2 regions of the Pseudarthrobacter sp. PH31-O2 genome follow, and region 1 is predicted to be linked to the other one. Evidence: predicted binding sites of a transcription regulator. Region 1 holds the regulator's gene; the other holds the start of a gene.
The links. The regulator LexA, encoded in region 1, represses DNA repair genes until DNA is damaged. The targets are predictions, from matches to a motif close to TCGAACANNTGTTCGA.

Region 1 (9,747 bases):
CCGGCATCCGGGTTGGTGATGGCGCCGTCCTTCAGCACTTTGCCGGTCACAGGGCACCCTTGGTCGAAGGGATGCCTTCGACGCGCGGATCAGGCTCAATGGCCGCACGCAGGGCCCGGGCAAAGGCTTTGAACTGGGCTTCAACGATGTGGTGCGGATCCCGGCCTGCGGTGACGTTCATGTGCAGGCAGATCCCTGCGTGCAGGGTGATCGCTTCGAACACATGGCGGGTCAGGGAACCGGTGAAGTGTCCACCGATCAGGTGGTATTCCTGGCCGGCAGGCTCGCCGCCGTGGACGAGGTACGGGCGGCCGGAAACATCCACCACGGCGTGCGCAAGCGCCTCGTCGAGGGGGACGGTTGCTTCGCCGAAGCGCCGGATCCCGGCTTTGTTGCCGAGGGCGGTGCGCAGGACCTCGCCGAAGGTGATGGCGACGTCCTCGACCGTGTGGTGGACGTCGATGTGTGTGTCCCCGGTGGCCTTGACTGTTATGTCGATCAGGGAGTGCTTGCTCAACGCCGTCAGCATGTGGTCATAAAACGGGACCGAGGTGCTGATGTCCGAGACGCCGGTTCCGTCCAGGTTGATCTCGACAAGTACGGAAGATTCGCTGGTGGTCCGTTCCATGCGTGCGGTCCGGCCCTCGGTAGCGGTTGATCCGGGGATGCTCATGTGGGTGTCCTTTGGATGACGACGGTGCCCGGTATGCAGGCAGTGTGGATGTCCGGTGTTAAGTCTAGGCGGGCGGCGCTGCGCGGCCGGCCAGGAGTCGCTCGAGGGCTTCGAGGAAGGCTGTGGTTTCCGTCTCAGTGCCCGCAGTGACCCGCAGATGCCCGGGAATGCCAACGTCCCGAATGAGCACACCCGCGTCCAGCAGCCCCTGCCAGACCTCGTGCGGACTGTCGAGACCGCCAAAAAAGACGTAGTTCGAATCAGAGGCAGCAGGCTTGAGGCCCATACGCTGCAACTCGGCAACTATCCTGTCCCGCTGCCGCTTGATGTCCTCAACATCTGCCATCAGGGCGACCCGGTGCCGCAGGGCGGCCAAGGCTGTTGCCTGGGTGATCGCCGAAAGGTGGTACGGAAGCCGCACCAGCCGCAGGGCATCGGTGACCTCCGGCGCGGCCGCCATGTAGCCAACGCGGGCACCGGCCAGGGCAAAAGCCTTGCTCATGGTGCGCGAGACGATCAGGCGCTCCCGCCCGGGCAGGAGGGTGAGGGCGCTCGGTGTGCCGTCGTGGGCGAACTCGTGGTAGGCCTCGTCGACGATCACTATCGTCTGGCTGGCTTCGCCGGCCTCGTAAACGGCCTCCACCACGTCCAGGCCCAGCCCCGTGCCGGTGGGGTTGTTCGGGGAACACAGGAAGACGATATTCGGCTGCAGTTCCCGGACCTGACGGGCGGCCGAGCCGGCGCTCAGGCCGTAGTCCCCGGCGCGGACTCCCGTGATGTATCCGGTGTCCGTTCCGGCGGCCAGCAGCGGATACATGGAGTACGTGGGAGGGAAACCAAGGGCAGTGCGCCCCGGACCGCCGAAGGCCTGGAGGATCTGCTGCAGCACCTCGTTGGAACCGTTTGCCGCCCAGATGTTCTCCGCACCCAGCCCGTGGCCCAAATATTCCGCAAGGGCTTCGCGCAGATCCGTAAACTCGCGGTCCGGATAGCGGTTCAGGCCAGCGGCAGCAACGGTAACCGCCTCCGAGATCGCGGCCAGCACATCGGCCGGGACACCGTGGGTGTTTTCATTGACGTTCAGCAGGATGGGAACGTCAAGCTGCGGCGCACCGTAGGGCGTCAGTCCGCGAAGATTGGTCCGGAGGGGAAGTCGGTTCAGGCGCTCTAACTGGTCAGTCACCTCACTAGTTTAAGTGAGATCGCCGCGGGCCCGGAAACTGTGACACCTGACCGACCGCTCAACGGCCCTACGTGGACGGAATGAAAAGGGCCTGGCCCGGCACCACGCGTGCGGCTCCGAGGTTGTTCAGCTCGATGATGTCGGCAACGACGTCGCGGGGGTCGCGGCCGGGCACCACGGCGGCGGCAATGGCCCAGAGCGACTCCCCCGGCTGCACCGTCACGGTGACAGTTGGTGTGGGTGACAACTCACCGGTGGACTCTGCCGCTTTGGCGGGCGCGTTGAGGAAGCCGCTCAGGGTCAAAATCAGTGCGGCCAGCAGCATCAGCGGCACGCCGATAAAAACAAGGCGCCCCCGGCGGGTGAGCTTCAGCGGCGCCTGCCGGGCGCGCGGCCCGCGGACAGCGGCGAGCTGCCGGCTGCCGGGGCTGTCCTGCACGGCAGGGGCGGACCCGCCGCCGGGTGCGCCGGCGTCGGGCCGGCCGTAGTTGCCGAATGCGTCGCGGCCGAAAGTGTCGTGAAACGCGCTTGATGCTGACATGAACTGAGCCCTTCCTGGACCATACTGTGCCGCCCGGCGCACTCCACATACGTGCCGCCAACCGGCCTAACTTTCGAACAAACAACCGAACGCCATGCCCTGCACGGGCAACTAAGTAATAGAACACATGTTCGAATCTTGCTAGTTCTGTTTTAGCACTTATGAACGAACATTGTCGAGACTCGCTAGAACAAATGTTTGAAAAAGCGGTGTGGCTGGCCTAGGTTTGACTCAAAGAACAACCACTTCTGCAGTTGATCAGCAGGGTCTGACATTTCAGGCCGGAAGTTCCCGGCAGCCGCAGCCACGGCAGCCGGGCGGAACGGAAAGGCGTTGGCGAACATGGCAGCACAAGCCACTGGCGGCAGGGCCACCCAGCGGGGCCCGCAGGCGGCCCGGCCACCGAAGAGCCTTACCGTTCGGCAAAAGAAGATTCTGGAAACTATCCAGCGTTCCGTGACGGACAACGGCTACCCGCCGTCAATGCGCGAGATCGGCGACACGGTAGGACTGGCCAGCCTCTCCAGCGTCACCCACCAGCTCGCACAACTGGAAAAGCTGGGTTACCTGCGGCGCGACCCGAAGCGCCCGCGTGCCATGGAAGTGCTGATGCCGCTGACCCTCGATGAGGGAAGCGCAAAGATCCCAGCCGCCAAGGCCGGCGGGCTGCGGACCGTGGGCGGGCTGTCCATGTCCGAGCTGAGCAGTGCCACCGACACCGCCATGGTGCCGCTGGTGGGCCGGATCGCGGCCGGCGGTCCGATCCTGGCTGATCAGGTCGTTGAGGACGTGATGCCGTTGCCCCGCCAGCTGGTGGGCCACGGCGAGCTGTTTATGCTCAAGGTCGCCGGGGATTCCATGATCGATGCAGCCATCTGCGACGGCGACTGGGTGGTGGTGCGCCAGCAGGGTGACGCCGTCAACGGAGACATCGTGGCGGCGCTGCTGGACGACGAGGCCACTGTTAAAACCTTCCGCCAGCGCGACGGCCACACCTGGCTGCTGCCGCAGAACACGCAGTACGAGCCCATCCTCGGCGACCACGCCGTCATTATGGGCAAAGTCGTCTCGGTACTGCGCTCGCTGTAGCCCGCGTTGGTGCCGGCTTGATCCGGCCAGGACCCGGCGGGCCGGTAGCCCGGCCGCGGCCTTATGCCCCCCGGCACGTTCGACCCGGTTCCCTGCCCGCCTTAGGTTCCCTGGCCCCTGATGTTCCCTGCGCCCCTTAGGTTCCCTGGCCCCTGCTGGAGGGCCGGCGGCGGGAATGCCGAGGGTCCGGTGCTGCAGCCCTGGCACGGTTCAAGGAACCGGGCGGGAGCACCAAAGCACTGCAAAACGTCCCGTCAGCGGCCGCTAGCGGGCTGCCCGGATTCCTTCCCAAGCCGTTCCAGGGCAGCCATGGCGACCACGGGATCGGTGGTGGGCCAAAATGGCGGCAACGCCGCCCGGAGGAATCCGCCATAGCGTTCGGTGGACAGCCGTGAATCCAGCACAGCCACCACTCCCCTGTCCGTGGTGGTCCGGATCAGCCGGCCGGCGCCCTGGGCCAGGCGGATGGCGGCGTGGGTCGCGGAAACGCTCATAAAGCCGTTGCCTCCGGCCTGTGCCACGGCGCGGGACCGGGCAGTCATCAGCGGGTCGTCGGGACGCGGAAACGGAATCCGGTCGATCACCACGAGGCGGCAGGAGGCGCCGGGCACGTCGACACCCTGCCACAGGGACATGGTGCCAAAGAGGCAGGTGTCCGGTTCATCGGCGAACTGTTTTACAAGCGCGGTCATGGTCGAGTCGCCCTGGCAGAGGATGCTGACGTCCAGCCGCGGCCGCATCGCCTCGGCTGCGTCCTCGGCGGCGCGGCGGGACGAAAACAGGCACAGCGCCCCGCCGCCGGAGGCGCGGATGAGCTTCTCGAGTTCGTCGAGGGCTTCCGGGGACGTGCCGCGGCCGGGCTTGGGCAGGTGCTTGGCGACGTAGAGAATGCCCTGTTTGGGGTATTCGAAGGGCGAGCCGACGTCGACGCCGGTCCAGCTGGGTGCCCCGGGGCCGACCAGGCCCAGGCCGCCGGCGGCGGGTTCGAACGCGGAGCCGATCGCCAGGGTCGCGGAGGTCAGGATCACAGTGTGGTCCGCGAAGAGGCCCTCACGGAGCCGGCCGGCGACACTGAGCGGAGCGATGTTGACCAGGGCGGGCGCGGACTCTTCGGGCTGGGAGTAGCCCTGCTGCGGGTCAAAGGTGCTGTTGCGGGAAAACCAGACCACTTCACGGTTTTCCCGCGCCGCCAGCAGCCGTTCGCAAAGCTCCAGGATCACCATCAGGCGCGAGCGCGCCAGCTGGCGGCCGCCGTCGGCCGTGTTGGCGCTGTCCCCCTTGGAATCCGAGAGGGCCGCGCGGCACGCGTCCCGCAACTGGTCGACACAGTCCAGCTGTTCACTGTTTAGCCCGTTCGGCATCAGCCCGCCGGGGACGCCCTCAATGGCAAGTTCCAGGTTGGCGGCGGCGTTGTTCAGCGCGTCCACCGTAATGCCGGTGTGCTTCCGGGCCCCGGACGCGGCGGCGTGCACCATCGCGACGGAGAGCTGGCCGGAGACCGCACCGGTCACGCGGTCCTGGAGTTCATGGGCCTCATCAACCACCACAACATCGTATTCCGGCAGCACGGCGAGGCCCTCGAAGGCGCTGACCGCCAGCATGGCGTGGTTGGTGACAACAACGTCGGCGTCCGCGGCGTTCTGGCGGGCGAGTTCGCTGAAGCACTCTGCCGCCAGCGGGCACTTTTGCGCGCCAAGGCACTCCATCGAGGTAACTGAGACCTGCCGCCACGCACGGTCGGTGACCCCTGGCAAAAGCTCGTCCCGGTCTCCCGTCGAGGTGTCCTCGGCCCAGTCGCGGAGCCGGACGACCTCCTTGCCGAGCTGGGAGGACGGGCCGCCCATCGCGGCGGCAAAATGCGGCACGGAGGTATCCTCCCCGAGCGAGAAGAGCTGGCCTTCGGACGGCTCTTCCGAGGGGAAGCCGCCGTCGAGCTTATGCCGGCACACGTAGTTGGACCGTCCCTTGACGAGGGCAATTTTGACCGGCCGGTCCAGCGCCGGGGTAATGGTCTTCAGCAGCCGGGGCAGGTCCCTGCCAACGATCTGGGTCTGCAGGGCAAGGGTGGCGGTGGAGACCAGTGTGGGCTTGTCGCTGACCAGCGAGTGGGCGATCAGCGGGATCAGGTACGCGAGGGATTTGCCGGTGCCCGTGCCGGCCTGGACCAGCAGGTGGTCGCCGCTGTCAATCGCGTGCGCCACCTGCCGGGCCATCTCGTGCTGGCCGTCCCGGCTCTGGCCGCCCATTCCCGCCACGGCGCGGTCGAGCAGTTCGACGACGAATTCCGCACCGGCCTGGGCACCTGTTCGTGCCGGCGGCTTTGCCTCCGGTTCAGTCCCAGCGGGGTCCACTGGGACCGCCGTGGCCGCGTCCTCCGCTGCCCGGGCGGTTCCCGCCTGGTGGTCCGTGTCGGCTTCCGCCCCGGTCACCGCTGCCTCAGTCATTGCTGATGAACGAATCCAGTTCAGCGGCGAAGCCTTCACGCACCATCACCACGGCACGGGTGCCTGCTTCCTCGTGGTCCAAGCTGATGATTTCGGCGTCGGTCTCGTGCAGCTTGCTGAGCAGGTCCCCGCGGTTGTAGGGAATCAAGAGTTCCAGCTTCACGCTGGGGCGCGGGATGCCTTCGCTAATGGCTTTGAGCAATTCCGGGATACCCTCCCCGGTGCGTGCCGACACCACAATGTGGCGTGGTTCGCGCTGCTTAAGCCGTTCGATCACAAAGGGGTCGGCGGCGTCGGCCTTGTTCAGGACGATGATTTCCGGCACCTTGCGGGCGTCGACTTCGCTGAAGACGGCCCGGACGGCCGCGATCTGGCCTTCCGGATCCGGGTGCGAGACATCGACGATATGCAGGATCAGATCCGCGTCCGCGACTTCCTCAAGGGTGGAGCGGAATGCCTCCACGAGCTGGGTGGGCAGCGAACGGACGAAGCCGACGGTATCTGCCAGGGTGTAGCCCAGTCCGTCCGAGGTTTCGGCTTTGCGCACCGTCGGATCCAGCGTGGCGAACAGGGCGTTCTCCACCAGGACTCCGGCGTCGGTCAGGCGGTTCAGCAACGAGGACTTGCCGGCATTGGTGTACCCGGCGATCGCTACCGACGGCACGGAATTGCGACGGCGGTTGGCCCGTTTGGTTTCCCGCGCCGGCTTCATTGCAGCGATTTCACGGCGCAGCTTGGCCATCCGGGTACGGATCCGGCGGCGGTCCAGTTCAATCTTGGTTTCACCGGGACCACGCGAACCCATGCCGGCGCCGGCGCCGCCTACCTGGCCACCGGCCTGGCGTGACATCGAGTCGCCCCAGCCGCGCAGCCGTGGAAGCAGGTATTCGAGCTGTGCGAGTTCCACCTGGGCTTTACCCTCGCGGCTCTTGGCGTGCTGGGCAAAGATGTCCAGGATCAGGGCCGTCCGGTCGATGACCTTGACCTTAACGATGTCCTCCAGGCTGCGGCGCTGCGAGGGTGCCAGTTCGGCGTCGACGACGACGGTATCCGCGCCGGTGGACATCACTATGTCCTTGAGCTCCTGGGCCTTACCGGAGCCGAGGAAGGTACCGGGATCGGGTTTGGTGCGGCGCTGGACGATCCCGTCGAGGACCTCCGAACCGGCGGTCTCGGCCAGTGCGGCGAGTTCGCGGAGCGAATTCTCGGCATCCGCGAGGGTCCCTTCGGTCCAGAGCCCGGCCAAGACGACGCGCTCAAGTCGAAGTTGGCGGTATTCGACTTCGGTGACGTCTTCAAGCTCGGTGGAGAGCCCGGCGGTCCGGCGCAGTGCGTGGCGTTCCTCGAGGTCCTGTTGGTCGCCGTCGTAGCTGCTGTGCTCTTCGCCCCGCCGGGAAATGGCCTGCGCCTTGCCAAGCACCGAGGCGGGCGCACCGGCAGTCTGGGCTGGCTCCCGGGCAGGGGTGTCCTTGGCGAGGATCCGGTCGATGACAGCCTGGATTTCCGCAGGACTCATGTCCTGGGCTGCTGAATCGGGTCCGGTGTTGGGCTGACTGGTCATGGTCTCCTTTAGAGGTTTGGCAGTTTCAGAATAGTGCCGATCGGTGCTGCGTGGGGCGGTATTCGCGCTGGGCTGACGACTATTGGTCAAACGGGACTCCTGGGTTGCCTGAGGCAACGGCGCTTCGGGCATGGTGGGCTCCTCATCGGAGCGGCGGGAAAGGGAACAGGCACGGTTGGCGCCTTGAGGAGGAAGAGACGCTCCGCAGGCCGCGCCGCAACAAGCACTGCCAATCTCCAAGTGGGACGGGCGCCAGCGGTGGGTCCATGTCGGGAGCATCGTGGGTGGCGCGCTGGGCGGAAGGTGACTACCTGCGTCGCTGCGGGGACGGGATTTAACCCGGGCCGGCTACTTGAAGTTCAAGAACATGCTTTTAAGCCTAGCAGACGGCGAAGTTCCCCCGGACCGGACGCACTGGCCCCCGCCCGGCGGCGCACCTGGCTCCTGCCGGTTTCCCATCCGCGCAGGCAGGCAACTATTCTGGCAGGTTATGGAGTCTGCACACTATTTCACCGCCCAGCCGGCCGGGCCGTTCACCCGCAAGCCACTCACCGTGGAACTGGCCGGGGCAACCCGGCAATTGCAGACGTCCTCGGGCATCTTCAGCCCGGACGGTGTCGACAAAGGCACTGCCGTGCTGCTGGCCGAGGCCCCGGCGCCGGCGCCGCAGGGGACATTGCTGGACATCGGTTGCGGCTGGGGCGCGATCGCACTGACCATGGCCCTGCGGGCACCCCACTCACACGTCTACGCCGTCGACGTCAACGAACGCTGCGTGACCCTGAGCAACGAAAACGCGGCGCTGCTGGGACTGAAGAATGTCACGGCCAGCACGCCCGACGCCGTCGACCCTGAACTTCGCTTTGACACCATCTGGTCCAACCCGCCGATCCGGATCGGCAAGGACGAGCTGCACGCACTCCTGCTCCGGTGGCTGCCGCGGTTGGTTCCGGGCGGCTCAGCTTGGCTGGTAGTGCAAAAGAACCTCGGTGCCGATTCCCTTCAGCGCTGGCTCGCAGCGGAGCTGGACAGCAGCTTCACCGTGACCCGGGAGAGCACGTCGAAGTCGTTTCGGATCCTTCGGGTCAGGAAAGCGTCCCACTAGCGACGATCACGGCGGGGCCGCTGAGTTCGACATGCTCGTGCCCCTCCGCGCCGAGGAAGAACTTCACGCCGACCACACCACCGGGGACGTGGACGTTCCAGGCGTCCGGGGCACCCTGGCCGGCCCAGTGGCGGATCGCGACGGCCGCGGCGCAGGCGCCGGTGCCGCACGACTGGGTTTCCCCGACTCCGCGTTCATATACGCGCATCGTGATGGTACCGACGCCCTCGTGGACCAGCGGCTCGGCGGGAACCACGAATTCGACGTTGGTGCCGTGCGGCGGTGCAGGGTCAACGTGGGGTGCGGTAAAGAGCTGCGTGCCATCCAGTTCAGCGGCTTCTGCCAACGCCACAACCGTATGCGGATTGCCCATGCTGACGGAGAGCGCCGGCCGTGCCACTTCCAACCCGGCGGCGCTGACCAGCGAATCCATGGACCGGGCGGTGGCCTCGCCCGGGAAAATGAATTCCCAGGGGCCCATGTCCACTGCGTAGCCGGACGCGGTGCGAACGACTGTTTTGGCGCCGCCCCGGGTGCCGATGGTCGTTGCTTCGCCGGCCGGAAGCTCAATCAGGCCTTCACTGACCAGGAAGTGGACAAAGACGCGGACACCGTTGCCGCACATCTCCGACAGTGAGCCGTCGCCGTTGCGGTAGTCCATAAACCACTCGGCCTCGGGGTTTTGCGTCAACAGTTCACGGCCCTCGGCGAGCAGCCGGGACGGGACGGCGCGAATCAGTCCGTCCCCGCCGATTCCCAGATGACGGTCACACAGTGCGACAACCTGCTCCGGGGTGACCGCCAGGGTGCCGTGGGGGTCTGCGAGCAGGACAAAGTCGTTGCCCGTCCCGTGGCCTTTGGAAAACTTCAGCCCGCCCAGGGCTGCACTGTCCCCGGAGGGTTTACGGTCAGTGGCCACGGCCAAGTCTTCATCCATGCACCAAGGGTACCGTCGCGGGGCGTGCCGCTGGAAAACGGCCGTGGCACCACGTTCCGGTCACTCGGCTCCGCCGCAAAGCGCGGCGGCCTTGGCCAACAGTTCCGGGTCCTGCCAGTCGAGCCAGCCTATTCGGGGGTCGGCGCGGAACCAGGTGAGTTGGCGCCGGGCAAACTGCCGGGTCGCGACGATGGTTTCCGCCACTGCCTGAGCT
Region 2 (9,747 bases), on a different contig from region 1:
TCATCGACCGGATCGGCCGGGTGCTGCGCGAGCAGATCATCGGCGCCAGCGTTATCCGCGGATTCGTCAGGCAGGCGCATGAGATCCGGCGCTTCGAAGGGGCAAACAAGGAGTTGACCCGGAACAACCTGAGCTCCGCGTTGCTGGTCGCCGGGATGATGCCGCTGATAATGCTCGTGGTGAATCTCTCCTCCGTTGGTGTGGTTTGGTTCGGCGGGCACCGCATCCAGTCCGGCGAAATGCGGCTGGGAGCCGTGACGGCCTTCATCGCCTACATCCTGCAGATCCTGATCGCGATCATGATGGCGATGTACGTTGTGATGACTGCTCCCCGCGCGGCTGCCTGCGCCGAACGAATCCAGGCTGTCCTCGACACGGTGCCAGCGATCACGGACGGCCCGGCGGGAGCCGCGCCGGTGGGCAACACCGTGGAGTTCCGAAACGTCTCCTTCGCATACCCGGGGGCTGAGGTCCCCGTCCTTGACGGTGTCAGCTTCACAGCCCTTCCCGGAACCGTCACGGCGGTCATCGGCGCCACCGGCAGCGGTAAGAGCACCCTGCTGAACCTGCTGCCAAGGTTCCTGGATGCCACCGCCGGGACGATCAGCATCGGCGGATCCGAAGTCCGCGGGCTGTCCCTGGCGACGCTGCGCAGCCTGATAGCCTTCGTTCCCCAGCACTCCTACCTGTTCTCCGGGACGCTTGCCGAGAACCTGAGAATGGCCGCGCCGGCAGCCACGGACGAGGAACTCTGGCAGGTACTGGGGAATGCGCAGGCCGGTGCTTTTGTCCGGCGGCTGCCGCAGGGGCTGCAGGCACCGGTGACGGAGGGCGGAACGAATTTTTCCGGCGGCCAGCGGCAGCGGCTTTGCATCGCCCGGGCTCTGCTCCGGCGTTCGGCGGTGTACGTGTTTGATGACAGTTTCTCGGCGTTGGACTACGGTACGGACACCCGGCTCCGACAGGCGATGGCGCCGCTGCTGCATTCGGCCACTGTCCTGATCGTGGCCGAACGTGTTGCCACGATCGAGGACGCAGGGCTGATCCTTGTCCTCGAGGACGGCCGGCTCGTGGCACAGGGAACACATCAGCAGCTGATGGAGTCCTCGCCCAGCTACCAGGAGATCGCAGCCTCCCAGCTGGTGCTTGAGGAGACCCCGTGAAGCCGGAGCCGCCCCCCGACGCCGGGACCGGCACTCCCGCCGCCGGCGGGACCACAGAGCAACCCGTGCTGGACACACAACCGGACGGCCGGCGCGCTGCCCTCCCGTCAGCGCCTCCCGGAACGACCCCGGGCGCCGGCCGGCTTCGCTGGCGCACGGCAGGGCGGCTACTCGGGCTGCTGCGCCCGTCGAGGTTGCTGATGGCAGGCGTCCTCGCTGCCACCTGCGCATTTGTGGTGCTCAACGTGCTGGCGCCCAAAGTCCTCGGCGACGCCACCGACGTCGTTGTTGCTGGCGTCACCGGCGGAACCTTCGACCAGGATCAGCTGGCTGCCCTGCTGGCGGAGGTCTCGCTGATGTATCTGGGGGCCTCGGCCTTCAGTTGGATCCAGGGCACCCTGACGGCCGTTGCCGCGCAGCGACTCAGCAGCGGGCTGCGTGCGTCGGTGGAGGTCAAACTGCACGTCCTGCCGTCGGGCCACTTCGACGAGCAGCACCGTGGCGACGTTCTGAGCCGAGCCACCAACGACGTCGACAACATTGCCCAGGCGCTCAACCAGCTGCTCAACCAGCTCATTATGTCGCTGTTGATGCTCTCCGGGGCGCTGGGCATGATGCTGTGGATCTCCCCGGTGCTGGCAGTGATCGCGCTGGTGTCCGTCCCGGTGTCGACCCTCATCACCGTCCTGGTGGCCCGGAAGTCACAGGGCCATTTCACTGAGCAATGGGGCAGCACCGGGGAGCTGCACGCACAACTCGAGGAGCTATTCACCGGACATGAGGTGATCAAGGCCTTCGGCCGGCAGGAGGCAGCTGCGTCCAGTTTCAGGGACGCCAACGACCGATTGTGCCGCGCGGGCGCACGCGCCCAGTACGTGTCCGGCGTCGTTCAGCCGCTGATGGTCCTGGTTTCCAACCTCAACTACATCGCCGTCGCCGTCGTCGGGGCGCTTCAGGTGCTGTCCGGGGCCATGACGATTGGCGGCCTTCAGGCCTTCATCCAATTCAGCAGGCTCTTCAGCCAACCGATGGGGCAGATTGGCGGCATGCTGACCCTGCTGCAGTCCTGCCTGGTCTCGGCCGGGCGGGTCTTTGACCTCCTGGATGCACCGGAGATCCCGCCGGACCCGGACCCGGGCCGGCACGGGGCCGGAATTGCGCCGCCCCATGCCGCGGGCCGGGTCACGTTTGAGCGTGTGACGTTCGGTTACCGGCCCGGTTCACCGGTGGTCCAGGATCTGAGTTTTACCGTGGAACCCGGCCAGACCGTGGCAATTGTTGGCCATACCGGAGCCGGCAAGACCACTGTTGTGAACCTGCTTATGCGCTTCAACGAACTCGATTCGGGCCGGATTACTGTCGACGGCACGGATATCGCGGAACTGACACGCGACGAACTGCGGGCCAGGTTCGGGACCGTGTTGCAGGACTCCTGGCTCTTCACCGGCAGCATCCGGGAGAACATCGAATACGGCCGCCCCGGCGCGGGCGATGCCGCAGTGATTGCCGCTGCTCAGGCCAGCCATGTTGACCAGTTCGTCCGGGCGCTGCCTGAGGGGTACGACACGATGCTCGGCAACGACGGAGACTCGCTCAGCCGCGGACAGCGCCAGCTGATTTCGATTGCCCGTGCGCAACTCGCCGGGCGCAGCATCCTGGTCCTGGACGAGGCGACCAGCTCGGTGGATAGCCGCACCGAAGTCCAGATCCGCCGGGCGATGCGCGGCCTCAGGCAGGGACGCACCAGCTTCGTGATTGCCCACCGCTTGTCCACCGTGCGCGACGCTGATCTAATTCTGGTCATGGATCAAGGACGGATCGTTGAACAAGGAACCCACCGCCAACTCATCTCCAGGGGTGGGATGTACCTGAAACTGTATAAGGCACAGTTCGCCCGCCGCGAACAGGCCACCTCCGGCCGGGAGCCCGGACAGTGACCCCCACGGACGCATCGACGGTCCCGTTTCCCGGTGCCTGGCGGCCCAACCCCGGCAGCACGGTCCCGTTGTTTGATCAGCTCCGGCTCAACATTATTGAACGGGCCGACAACGGCGCGCTGGCGCCCGGGACCAAGCTCCCTGCCGTCCGCAGCCTTGCCGGCGAGCTGGGGGTCGCACCCCATACCGTGGCCCGCGCCTACAAGGAACTCGAGGCCGCCGGCGTTGTGGTCACCCGGGGCCGAAACGGCACTGTGATGTGCGCACGGGACGAAGCCTGGAGCTCGCTCTCCGCTGTGGCTGCCGGGTTCGCCGATGCCGCGAAAGCCCAGGGCGCCAGCTTCGCCGAGGCCGTGCAGCTGCTCGCCGCCGCGTACGACCGCTCCTAGGACCGGCGCTAAGTTGCCGCGCGGGATTTCGCGGCACGGGGCGCCCCGGAAATGGATCTTCGAAGAAGTTTTCGATTAGCATTGGTAGCGTGCCTAAAGCCGTAGCTGACGATCCAGCCGTAGATTCCCAGTCCGCAGTCCTCCCGACGGAGTCCGCAAAACCGGGCCGCGCAGACGATGCGCGCCCCGCGGTGAAGCGTCCGGACATGTCGCGGCTGGTGGTCAAAGGCGCGCGCGAGCATAATCTGCGCAACGTGGACCTGGACCTGCCCCGCGACTCCATGATCGTTTTTACCGGCCTCTCCGGCTCGGGCAAGTCGTCCCTGGCGTTCGACACTATTTTTGCCGAAGGCCAACGCCGCTACGTCGAATCCCTCTCCGCCTACGCCAGGCAGTTCCTCGGCCAGGTGGACAAGCCCGACGTCGACTTCATCGAGGGCCTCTCGCCCGCGGTGTCCATCGACCAGAAGTCCACCAGCAAAAACCCGCGCTCCACGGTGGGTACCATCACCGAAATCTACGACTACATGCGGCTCCTGTGGGCCCGCGTTGGCCGCCCACACTGCCCCATCTGCGGGGAGCCCGTCGCGAAGCAAACCCCGCAGCAGATCGTGGACCAGCTCCTGGAGCTGCCGGAAGGCACCCGCTTCCAGGTCCTGGCACCGGTTGTCCGGGGCCGCAAGGGCGAATTCGTCGAATTGTTCAAGGAGCTCACCGCCAAGGGCTACTCGCGTGCCCGGGTCGATGACACGCTGATCCAACTCAGCGACCCGCCCAAGCTGGGCAAACAGTTCAAACACACCATCGAGGTGGTGGTGGATCGCCTTGTGGTCAAGGACGGCATCAGCCAGCGCCTCACGGACTCGGTGGAAACTGCCTTGGGCCTTGCCGAGGGCAGGATCCTCGCCGAGTTCGTCGACCTCGAAGCTGACGACCCGGAGCGGGTCCGGGCGTTCTCCGAACACCTCGCCTGCCCAAATGAGCACCCCCTGGCGATCGATGAGATCGAACCCCGCTCCTTTTCCTTTAACAACCCTTTCGGTGCGTGCTCGGCCTGCAGCGGCATCGGCACGAAGCTCGAGGTCGATGAGGAACTGATCATCCCGAACGGGGAGTTGTCCCTGGCGGAGGGTGCCATCGCTCCGTGGTCGCTCGGCACGGCAACCACGGAGTACTGGAACCGGCTGCTCGGCGGACTCGCCAAGGAACTGGGTTTCTCCATGAAAACCCCGTGGGACAAGCTCTCCGAGGACACCCGCCAGACCGTGCTGCACGGCAAGGACCACAAAGTGGTGGTGCAGTACCGCAACCGTTTCGGCCGGGAACGCAAATACAGCACAGGCTTCGAAGGCGTCATCCAGTACGTCCACCGCAAGCACCTCGAAACGGACTCGGACAAGGCCCGGGACCGTTACGAGGAGTACATGCGGCAGATTCCGTGCCCGGCCTGCAACGGTGCACGCCTGAACCCGGCCTCGCTCTCGGTGCTGATCAACGGCAAGTCCATTGCCGCGGTCGCCGCGTTGCCAATGCGCGACTGCGCCCATTTCCTGGACAACCTGGTGCTGACCGGACGGGAGGCCCAGATTGCCAACCAAGTCCTTAAGGAGATCCAGGCCCGGCTCACCTTCCTGCTCGACGTCGGCCTGGAGTATTTGAACCTGGAGCGGGCGTCCGGCACTCTCTCCGGCGGCGAAGCCCAGCGGATCCGGCTGGCCACCCAGATCGGTTCCGGCCTGGTGGGTGTCCTTTACGTCCTGGACGAGCCTTCCATCGGCCTGCACCAGCGGGATAACCGGCGCCTGATCGAGACACTCACCCGGCTGCGGGACCTCGGCAACACCCTGATTGTGGTCGAACACGACGAGGACACCATCCAGGAGGCCGACTGGGTGGTCGATATCGGACCCGGCGCCGGCGAGCACGGCGGCATGGTGGTGCACTCCGGTTCCTATCAGGGGCTGCTCGAGAACACCGAGTCACTCACCGGTGACTACCTCTCCGGCCGGAAGCGGATCGAAGTCCCGAAAAAGCGGCGAAAGTACGACAAAAAGCGTGAGCTTAAGGTCGTCGGCGCCAAGGAGCACAACCTCCTGAACGTTGACGCTACGTTCCCGCTGGGTCTGTTCACCGCGGTGACCGGCGTCAGCGGCTCCGGCAAGTCCACCCTGGTAAACGAGATCCTGTACAAGGTCCTGGCCAACAAGCTCAACGGCGCCAAACAGGTGGCCGGACGGCATAAGTCCATCCAGGGCCTCGAGCATCTCGACAAGGTGGTCCACGTCGATCAGAGCCCCATCGGCCGCACACCGCGGTCCAACCCAGCCACCTACACTGGCGTTTTCGACAATATCCGCAAGCTTTTCGCGGACACCACTGAGGCCAAGGTGCGCGGCTACCTGCCGGGCCGGTTCTCCTTCAACGTCAAGGGCGGCCGCTGCGAGGCTTGCTCCGGTGACGGCACGCTGAAGATCGAAATGAACTTCCTGCCGGACGTCTACGTACCCTGCGAGGTGTGCCACGGCGCCCGGTACAACCGCGAAACCCTGGAAGTCCACTACAAGGGCAAAACGATCGCCGACGTACTGAACATGCCCATCGAGGAAGGCGCCGAATTCTTCGCGGCGTTCTCGCCGATTGCCCGCCACCTGAGCACCCTCGTCGACGTCGGGCTCGGCTATGTCCGGCTGGGGCAGCCCGCGACGACACTCTCCGGCGGCGAGGCCCAGCGGGTGAAGCTGGCAGCCGAACTGCAGAAGCGCTCCAACGGCCGCAGCATCTACGTCCTTGACGAACCGACCACAGGGCTGCACTTCGAGGACATCCGGAAACTGCTGCTGGTCCTGCAGGGCCTCGTGGACAAGGGCAACACCGTCATCACCATCGAGCACAACCTCGATGTCATTAAAAGCGCTGACTGGATCGTCGACCTGGGCCCGGACGGAGGGTCCGGCGGTGGCCGAATTGTAGCTTCCGGAACACCGGAACAGGTGGCAAAGTCCACCCAAAGCCATACCGCAGCCTTCCTGGCCGACATTCTGGCCTGAAGCCGGCCGGGGCCGGTGCTTCCACCGAAGCGCCGGCCTTGCCGCGTCGGATACATTCCTTTCGGGGCATACGGGTTTCTGGCATCGGGAGACTCGTGAGAAACTAAGCCGGTGACCCAAACAACAGTGCCCGTGATTTTCGACCTGGACGGCACTCTTGTCGATCCGGTGCACGGAATATCGGACGGAATCGCGGCGGCCCTCACAGAGCTCGGACTCCGCATTCCGGGTAAAGCCCGAATGGATGCCATGATTGGCCCCAAACTCAGCCATTCGCTCACCGAAATCGCCGGGGTGCCTGCCGGTCAACTGGACGACGCCATCCGCATCTACCGTGCGCACTATCTGGCCACCGGCATCGCCCAAAGCCGGCTCTATCCCGGTATTCGCGCGCTGCTGGAAACCTTTGCCGGCGCAGGCCGGCCCATCGCCGTCGCCACCCAGAAACCCGAGGGCCTGGCCCGGACAGTGCTGGAGCACCACGGGATTGCCGGCCTGTTCCTCACCATCCGAGGCTCGGCCGCGGATGAGGCAGCGGCAGCCGGGACCCAGTCGGGGAAGAAATCGATCGTTGCCGCGGCGCTCTCGGATTTCTCCGGCCGTGGCCTGGACACCCGCGGTGCCGTGATGGTGGGGGACCGTGCCCAGGACGTTGCCGGCGCCGCTGCCAACGGCCTTGACTGTATCGGCGTAGGCTGGGGATTCGCTCCGGCTGGGGAACTGAACACTGCCGGCGCCGTGGAGGTTGTGCACAGCAGCGCCGAACTCTACGGGAGCATTACCCGGCGGGACACCGCCGTGAATCCGGAGCCGCTGGACCCGGTTGCCGTGAACCCGAACCTGACGAACGACGCTGTAAACGAGGTGTGCACCGATGGCAATGTTTGATGCAATCCGCTGGACCACCCGGGGTCTGGTGACCTCGACCTGCCGGCCGACGGTCATCGGACTTGAGAACGTGCCCAAGCACGGTCCCTTCATCGTGGCCCCCAACCACCTCTCGTTCCTGGACAGCGTGATCGTCCAGGCGCTGATGCCCCGCCCGGTCGCCTTCTTTGCCAAAGCCGAGTACTTCACCACCGGCGGAGTCAAAGGCAAGGTCATGAAGTCCTTCTTCGAAGCCGTTGGCTCGATCCCGGTGGAACGGGGCGAGCAGGCAGCCAGCGTCCAGGCGCTCAAAACGCTGCTGGAAATCCTGGACTCCGGCAAGGGCATCGGTATTTACCCGGAGGGCACCCGCTCCCGCGACGGAATTCTTTACCGCGGCCGCACCGGCGTGGGGTGGCTTGCCTTGACCACCGGCGCCCCGGTGCTCCCGGTGGGGCTGATCGGCACCGAGCACCTGCAGCCGGCGGACAGCAAGTCGGTCAAGCCGCAGCACTTCACCATGAGGGTCGGCGAACCGATGTATTTCGACAAAACCGGACCGGACCACTCCCTGCCGGCCCGCCGGCAGGCCACCGACCGCATTATGGACGCGATCGCCGAACTCAGCGGCCAGGAACGTTCCACCAGCTACAACCAAAGCAAGGCAGTGGACTAGCGCAGCCGTCAAGGGCACTGCTGCAGGCTCAGTAGACTGGAATCGTGGCAGATCCAGCGGGTTACCGACCCCAGACAGGTGAGATTCCGACCAATCCGGGCGTTTACCGCTTCCGCGACCCGCACGGCCGGGTCATCTACGTCGGCAAGGCCAAGAACCTCCGCTCGCGGCTGAACTCCTACTTCGCCAACCCGGCCGGCCTGCTGCCTAAGACATATGCGATGGTGCATACCGCGAGCAGTGTCGAGTGGACAGTCGTCGGCAGCGAACTTGAATCCCTCCAGCTGGAGTACACCTGGATCAAGGAATTCAAACCCCGGTTCAATGTCATGTTCCGGGATGACAAGAGCTACCCGTATCTCGCCGTATCGATGGCGGAGAAATACCCCCGGGTGCAGGTCCTGCGTGGCGAGCGCCGCAAGGGGACCCGCTACTTCGGCCCCTACACCGCGGGCGCCATCCGGGACACCATGGACACCCTGCTGCGCGTTTTCCCGGTCCGCAGCTGCAGCCCCGGCGTCCTGAAACGGGCCGAAGCCAGCGGCAGGCCGTGCCTGCTTGGCTACATCGACAAGTGCGCGGCACCCTGTGTCGGGCGCATCTCGGCCGAAGACCACCGCGCGCTGGCCGAGGACTTCTGCTCCTTTATGGGCGGCGAAGCCAAACCCTTCGTGACGCGGCTCGAGAAAGACATGGCTGCGGCGGTCGCGGAACTGGACTACGAGCGGGCTGCCCGGATCCGGGACGACATCGTTGCGCTGAAAAAGGTCTTTGAACGCAACGCAGTGGTCCTGGCCGAGGATACCGACGCCGACGTTTTTGCCCTGCACGAGGATGAGCTCGAAGCGGCCGTGCAGGTCTTCCACGTCCGGGGCGGCCGGATCCGCGGTCAGCGCGGCTGGGTGGTGGAAAAGGTCGAGGACACCACCACCCCGGACCTGGTGGAGCATTTGCTCCAGCAGGTCTACGGCGAGGAAGCAGGACTGCAGGGCAGGCTGCCGCGGGAGGTCCTCGTCGCGACGGAGCCCAGCAACGCCGCCGAACTGGCACAGTGGCTCAGCGGGCTGCGCGGGGCCCGGGTGGACGTCCGTGTCCCGCAGCGCGGCGACAAGGCCGCGCTGCTGTCCACCGTCCGGGAGAACGCCGAGCATGCCCTCAAACTGCACAAATCACGGCGCGCGGGGGACCTGACCATGCGTTCCCAGGCCCTGCAGGAACTGCAGGAGGCGTTGGATCTGCCGATCGCGCTGCTGCGGATCGAATGCTACGACATCTCGCACGTCCAGGGCACCAACGTTGTTGGTTCCATGGTGGTGGTGGAAGACGGCCTGCCGAAGAAGTCCGAGTACCGGAAGTTCTCCGTCACCGGCGCCGCCGCAACTGACGACACTGCCGCCATGCATGACGTTCTCACCCGGCGCTTCCGGAACTATCTGCAGGAGAAAGCGGTCCAGGCAGACGCGGCCCGGCAACCCGGACACCAGGCGCTGCTGAACGCTGTGGCAGACGCCGCCGTCGCCCCGGCGGCCGGGACCACGGTGGCGGATACCACCACTCCGGCGCCGCGAACCAAATTTGCCTACCCGCCCAACCTGGTCGTCGTCGACGGCGGCAAGCCCCAGGTCAACGCGGCCGCCCGGGCCCTGGCCGAGCTGGGCATCGACGACG

Region 2: uvrA (excinuclease ABC subunit UvrA) is a predicted target of LexA. The motif match lies at 3,549-3,564, and genes of this name have one in related genera.

The regions. Positions count from the first base shown of each region.
Region 1 is NZ_JASIST010000002.1:428,483-438,229, reverse strand. Features, by position in the region: gene hisH (imidazole glycerol phosphate synthase subunit HisH) at 1-50, opposite strand, end outside; gene hisB (imidazoleglycerol-phosphate dehydratase HisB) at 47-673, opposite strand; gene QMG72_RS05860 (histidinol-phosphate transaminase) at 738-1,856, opposite strand; gene QMG72_RS17745 (LysM peptidoglycan-binding domain-containing protein) at 1,924-2,397, opposite strand; gene lexA (transcriptional repressor LexA) at 2,740-3,486, shown strand; gene QMG72_RS05845 (ATP-dependent DNA helicase) at 3,741-5,930, opposite strand; gene hflX (GTPase HflX) at 5,923-7,491, opposite strand; gene QMG72_RS05835 (class I SAM-dependent methyltransferase) at 7,982-8,596, shown strand; gene dapF (diaminopimelate epimerase) at 8,577-9,533, opposite strand; gene miaA (tRNA (adenosine(37)-N6)-dimethylallyltransferase MiaA) at 9,594-9,747, opposite strand, start outside.
Region 2 is NZ_JASIST010000001.1:800,166-809,912, reverse strand. Features, by position in the region: gene QMG72_RS03670 (ABC transporter ATP-binding protein) at 1-1,163, shown strand, start outside; gene QMG72_RS03665 (ABC transporter ATP-binding protein) at 1,364-3,100, shown strand; gene QMG72_RS03660 (GntR family transcriptional regulator) at 3,097-3,489, shown strand; gene uvrA (excinuclease ABC subunit UvrA) at 3,696-6,536, shown strand; gene QMG72_RS03650 (HAD hydrolase-like protein) at 6,648-7,424, shown strand; gene QMG72_RS03645 (lysophospholipid acyltransferase family protein) at 7,411-8,079, shown strand; gene uvrC (excinuclease ABC subunit UvrC) at 8,124-9,747, shown strand, end outside.